Regions from separate parts of the Faecalibacillus sp. MSK20_93 genome, predicted to be linked through region 2. Evidence: a T-box and tRNA genes for the amino acid it is inferred to sense, from the RefSeq annotation. Region 2 holds a T-box; the other holds one or more tRNA genes.
The links. The T-box of region 2 lies ahead of leuS (leucine--tRNA ligase). A T-box ahead of a tRNA ligase gene usually reads a tRNA of that ligase, here a tRNA-Leu.

Region 1: it encodes a tRNA-Leu, which carries the amino acid that the T-box ahead of leuS (leucine--tRNA ligase) is inferred to sense. The anticodon was not compared.

What each region holds. Positions count from the first base shown of each region.
Region 1 is NZ_JAJDKA010000004.1:30,874-34,311, reverse strand. Features, by position in the region: gene LJD34_RS02250 (deoxyguanosinetriphosphate triphosphohydrolase family protein) at 1-372, shown strand, start outside; gene metA (homoserine O-acetyltransferase MetA) at 387-1,331, shown strand; tRNA gene LJD34_RS02240 (tRNA-Leu) at 1,379-1,463, shown strand; gene pepV (dipeptidase PepV) at 1,525-2,892, opposite strand; gene LJD34_RS02230 (NUDIX hydrolase) at 2,994-3,404, shown strand; gene LJD34_RS02225 (Tex family protein) at 3,415-3,438, shown strand, end outside.
Region 2 is NZ_JAJDKA010000001.1:4,078-7,515, reverse strand. Features, by position in the region: gene leuS (leucine--tRNA ligase) at 1-1,260, opposite strand, end outside; T-box leader at 1,296-1,503, opposite strand; gene LJD34_RS00020 (ATP-binding cassette domain-containing protein) at 1,549-3,372, opposite strand; gene LJD34_RS00015 (ATP-binding cassette domain-containing protein) at 3,374-3,438, opposite strand, start outside.

The sequences.
Region 1 (3,438 bases), on a different contig from region 2:
TTCAATTATCAAAATATTTATCTAATTGATCGTATAGAAGTCCACACAAATTATGTACAACTTATTTTAAATTCTATTTTTCAATTTTTATATAAATATGATAAGATAGCAAATGATAATCAAATAAATGTTTTAGAAGCTTTAAAGAAAGATCAAAAAAAATATCCTGTAACTATTCAAGGATATATGCATTGGTTAGAAAAGTATAGTCAAATGAAGCATTTTAATAGAAATCCATTATATCAAAATCATATTATTTATGATTTTGAACATGATAAAAATGCAATGGCTAAAAGTATTATAGATTATTTGTCAGGAATGTCAGATGCTTATATATTAAAAATATTTAATGAATTTATTTCATTTTCATAGAGAGGAAGTTACATATGCCAATAAAAATACCAAATGATTTACCAGCAAGTAAAATATTAAAAGAAGAAAATATCTTTGTTATGGATGAAACAAGAGCTTTATCACAAAGAATTCGTCCATTAAAATTAATTATTGTTAATATTATGCCAACTAAAATCGTGACAGAAACACAGCTATTAAGATTGCTTTCTAATACACCTTTACAAATTGAAGTAGATTGGTTATGTATGGAAAGTCATAATTCTAAAAATACATCACAAGAACATTTAATGGAATTTTATAAAACCTTTAATGAAATTAAAGATAATAAGTATGATGGTTTGATTGTAACAGGTGCTCCTGTTGAAAAATTAAAATTTGAGGATGTAGATTATTGGGATGAACTTACAAATATTTTTGATTGGGCCAATACAAATGTCTTTTCTTCATTCTTTATTTGTTGGGCTTCTCAAGCATCTTTATATTATTATTATGGTGTTGAAAAATATCAATTGAAAGAAAAATTAACAGGTGTTTATCATCATCATACAAATCCAGAAAAGATGAGAAGAAGAATTCTAAGAGGTTTTGATTATCAATTTTATGCACCCCATTCAAGATATACTTCTGTTAAAAAAGAAGATATTGAAAAAATTGATTCATTAGATATTTTAGCTTCTTCAAACGATGCGGGTGTTTATTTGGTAGCAGAAAAGGACGGGTCAAGATTTTTTGTTACAGGGCATCCAGAATATGATCCAGATACATTAGATAAGGAATATCACCGTGATTTAGCTAAAGGTGGGGATTGTGTAATGCCTAAAAACTATTATAAAAATGATGATGTCAATGATGAAATCTTAGTTAAGTGGCGTAGTCATGCCTATTTATTATTTTCAAATTGGCTTAACTATTATGTATATCAAAATACACCATATAACTTAGATGATTTATTAAAAATGAAGACGACTAATAAATAGTCGTCTTGTTTTTATCTTCAAAATGTGTTAAATTAAATATGTTAGATGCGGCCGTGGTGAAATTGGTATACACGTAGGTTTGAGGGACCTATGGCTTATGCCGTGCCGGTTCAAGTCCGGTCGGCCGCACCATAGAGTTGATAAGCTTATCTTTAAAGATAAGTTTTTTTGTATAAAAAAAGAATAGAAATTTCTATTCTTTAATTAAATCATAAATTGCTTTAGCAAAGATTTCTGTTGATTTTAATAATGAATCAATCTTTATGTTTTCATTGTTACCATGAATTGCGTTATCTTCATCTTTGAATTCACATCCAAAAGCTACACAATTTGGCATTGATTTAGCATAAGTTCCTCCACCAATTGCTTGTGGTTGACTTTCTGTATCACCTGAAACTTCAACATAAGCTTTATGAAGTTTTTGAACAAGCTCACTGTTTGGATCGATATAAAGTGGTTCATGAATATCACTTTCTAAATTTAATCCAAGAGACTGACATAATTCTTTTACACCATCACACATTTCCTTTAAATCAATTTCATGAGGACAACGTAAGTCTAATTCAATATCAGCATCTTCTTTAACATATTTGACAACACCTAAATTCATTGTTAATTTACCCATTAATCCTTCATGATTAATTTGTAAACCTTTTCCATAATAATCATTTAAATAAGTTGCAATAAAATGTACAAGTTTATTATTAATAACAGTATCTAAATAAGTTGCAAGTAAACTTACAGCGTTAATTCCTTCTTCTGGTAAAGAAGCATGTGCGCTTTTTCCTTTTAAGACAAGTTTTGTACAATTTCCTTCTTCTTCAATGATACCAGTTACATGATGATCACTTAAAAATTGTTTAAATGATTCTTCATATTGTTTATGATTGCCTTCGATAATTGCTTCACATTCACCAGGAACAATATTTACACGATCACCAGCTACCATTGCAATCAATCCATCTTTTTTTACATTTCCTGTTATATGGAAACGAACAATTCCTTTTTCACCATAAACAACAGGGAATTCAGCATCAGGAGTAAACCCCATAGATGGATATGGATTCTTAGTAAAGTAATGTTCAACGCAAGAAGATCCACGTTCTTCATCACAACCAAAAATAACACGAATTTTCTTTTTAACAGGTAAATCTAAATCATGAATGATTTTAGCAGCATAATATCCAGCAAGTAAAGGTCCTTTATCATCAGCAACACCTCTACCATAAAGTTTACCATTAGCTTGAACCACTTTAAATGGATCGCTGTCCCATCCTCTTGAATCAACAGGAACAACATCCAAATGACCTAAAATACCAAAACTTTCTTCTTGATCACCAATATCTATATGTCCAGCATAACCATTTTCATCATGTACAACAAAACCATCTCTTTTTCCAATTGCTAACATAGCATCAAGAGCTTGTCTACATTCACTTCCATAAGGTTGGTTTTCACCGATTGTTTTTTCATTATAAACGGAAGGAATTGCACATAATGTTTCAATATCTTGAATAAGCTGTTCCTTTCTTTTTTCGACTTCTTCTTTAAAGTTAATCATATTAAAATCACCTCAGCATATATTATACATTTTTCATAATAATTTTTAAACATATTTGATAAAATAATGTTATGATAAAGACAGTATAGGGGGAAATATCAATGGAAAATATAAGATTTCATATTACAGTAAAAGGAATTGTTGTTTTTAAACAAAAAGTATTATTAATGAAAAGAGTTAGACCATCTAGTGATGGACTAGGATATTGGGAGCTTCCTGGGGGCGGTTTAGAATATGGGGAAACACCGAATGAAGCTTTAAAAAGAGAATTGAAAGAAGAAACGGGTTTAACGATCGATGTTGTTAAACCAGCATATACTTTTACCAAAATAAGAAAGGATTATCAAACAGTAGGTATTGGTTATTTAGCATCTACAGATGATGATCATGTTTCTATTTCTTTTGAACATACGGATTATAAATGGTGTTCAATTGATGAATTAAAAGATTATTTATGTGATGAAATTTACCAAGATATTATCTATACGTTAAAAGAATATACAAGTATTTAAAGAGGTTTATATGAATCAAGAAATTATTAAAACA
Region 2 (3,438 bases):
TCTTGAAAATAACCAATCTCTTAATTTATAAGATACTTTCTTTTGTCCACAATGATGTTCTTGTAACCAATCTACCATTTTATCAATAGCTTCTTGTTTTCCAAGGCCATTTAACCATTCAGAATTGATATGAACACCATCTTCTGTATAAGCTTCTTCTTCGATATTTCCACCTTCTAATACTGGAATGATTTCAATACCAAATTTTTTAGCAAATTCATAGTCACGATCATCATGTGCTGGAACAGCCATGATAGCTCCTGTACCATAACTTGCAAGCACATAATCAGAAATCCAAATTGGAATTTTTTTACCATTTACAGGATTGATAGCATAAGCTCCAGTAAAGACACCTGTTTTATCTTTATTAAGTTCTGTTCTTTCTAAGTCAGATTTACTTGCACAGCTTTCTTTATAAGCTTCAACATCTGCTTTTTGAGCATCTGTTGTAATTTCTTCAACATATGGATGTTCTGGTGCCATAACACAGTATGTTGCTCCAAATAATGTATCACAACGTGTTGTAAAAACAGTAAACACTTTATTTGTTCCATCAATTTTAAAATCAACATTTGCACCAATAGATTTTCCAATCCAATTACGTTGCATTTGTTTTGTTGCTTCTGGCCAATCTAAGTCATCTAAATCAGCTAGTAATCTTTCAGCATATTCAGTAATTTTTAAAACCCATTGACGCATTGGTTTACGGATAACAGGATATCCACCACGTTCACTTTTACCATCAATAACTTCTTCATTAGCAAGAACAGCTTTTAATTCTGGACACCAGTTAACTGGAATTTCATCAATATAAGCTAATCCTTGATCATATAATTTTGTAAAGATCCATTGTGTCCATTTATAATACTCTGGATCACTTGTTGCAATTTCACGATCCCAATCATAAGAAAATCCTAATGATTTAATTTGTTTTCTAAAAACATCAATATTCTTTTTAGTAAATTCAGCAGGATGATGACCTGTTTGAATCGCAAATTGTTCAGCAGGTAGTCCAAATGAATCAAATCCCATTGGATGTAATACATTATATCCTTGCATTCTTTTCATTCTTGATACGATATCTGTTGCAGTATATCCTTCAGGATGTCCTACATGTAAACCATTTCCAGATGGATATGGGAACATATCCATACAATAATATTTAGGTTTTGAATCATCATAACAATCTGTTTTAAATGTTTTGTTTTCGTCCCAATATTTTTGCCATTTTGGCTCTATTTTTGTGTGATCGAACGGCATAATTTTTCCTCCTTAAATATAAAAAAGCGTCCTTATCTAAGGACGCCAATTTTAACGCGATACCACCTTAGTTCTAGAATAAAATTCTAGCACCTCAAAACTTTAACGCAGTTCTACGATATTTTTTACTTTATTCAAAAATACATCTCCTAGGCGAGTTCACAAATATTATAATCAGTTTTCACCAACCACTGACTCTCTAAATATAGGGGATTTGCTAGTACTCCTATTCATTGATTTTGCTTTTCTATTATACCACATCACATACTTTATGCAATAAAAAACTTCCTAACTCTTTAAAGCTTCTATAATTTCTATCTGTTTTACTTTTTTAATTGGGATCAAACAACATAATAATGTTAAAATAAGTACTCCTATAAAAACACCTAAAAGCAAATTATTTTGTATAACAAAAAATTCATCCATCAAATCTGAAATACTTTTTTGAATCAACTGATTAGCAAAAATAAATAACTCTTTTAAAACAATCATTGCTTCTATAAATGCTGTGCAGGAAATACCTAGACCTTGACACAAAACAAGAGTTATCATCTGCCATAATGAAGCCCCCAATGTTTGTAAAATAGCAAAATATTTTTTTCTTTTAATGACCATCAAATATAAAACAACACCTAATAAAAAGCAAGCTGTTACAACTGATAAAGAACTAAAACAATAAAGGATCCATTCAATTTGTTGAAATTTTTCATCGATGCTTGAAGATAATGAACTATTTGCAAGTTTAAATTGATATAAAGGATATTTATTTTTTAAATCTTTTAAAATATTTTTATCTTTCACTTGCAAAAAAGCAGTTTGCCCTACTTCTATTTGATAAAGTTCTTTTAACATTTGACTCATTGCATATTCATTAAAATAAACGGTCTCCATTAAAGTCTTTTTATTTTCAATCCCTACAATTTTAACTTTATAAAAACAAATTCTATTTTGATATTCAAAAAACAAATATACATCTTTATTTATTAAATTCTTCTGATGCGATAAATATAAAAGTTGTTCATAAGTAGATTTAGATAAAATGATTTCTTGAGCATTTTTTATCTTTCTTCCTTGAATTTTCTTTTGTGGTTGCTGAATATAATCAGAAATATAAAGTGTTTTTTTCGTTTGATATTTTTTAGAAAAAGAGATTCCTAAAAAATCCACCTGATCATTTTGTAAAAAACGGTATTGAATTGCTGGATGTTGAATTTGTTTCAAATCATCCATCTTGATCATTTGATTATTTTTCTTTTTTAACATAATGGTTGTTGAAGGAATAATTTGTTCTAATTGCTGATGAATTTGTTTTTGTGTTGATTGAGTCAATGAGAGGGTCAATAAAATACTTAAAAGTGCTAAAAATAAAACTTGTACAACAATAAAAGAACTCTTCCACGTCATTTTCAATTCTTTCAATATAAATTGTAAAAAAGATCTTTTACTTGTTTTTTCTTCTTGTTTTTTTCTTTGAGTTATTGGATTTTGATGAATTAATTTTAATTGATAATCTTTTATTTTATAGAGATAATCATGGTATTTTTTAGCAAGTATTTCATCATGACTAATAACAATCACTAATTTTTCTTTAGACAGTTGTTTTAATATTTTAAAAATTTCTTCACTATTTTTTGCATCTAAAGCACCTGTTGGTTCATCACATAAAATAATGGGATGCTTAGCAATAAATCCTCGATAAATAGCGACTCGTTGTTTTTGACCTCCAGATAAAATTGCTGTTTTATAACGTTGTAAGTCTTTTATTTTTAAACGTTCTAAATAATATTCTTTTTTAGAAATCATTATTCTTTTAAAATACGAAATGAGATTTACATTTTCTTTAACATTCATTTCTTCTATTAAATAAAACTGTTGAAAAATAAAACCAATGTATTTTCTAATATAATGTGGTATTTGTCGAATATCTTGCCCATCAATTTCAATCACACCTTGATACTCATTATCCAAACCTCCTAAAATATTTAAAAGTGTCGATTTACCACTACCGCTTTTACCAACAATGACATACATCCCTGTTTCTTGAAATGTCATAGACATCTCCTTGAATAAAGGTCGATCAAAAGACTTCGTTACATTCTTAATTTCTAACATCCTATTCCTCCCTTAAACACTCATACATTTTTATTTTTTTCATCTTTAAAACTATAAATAGACTTA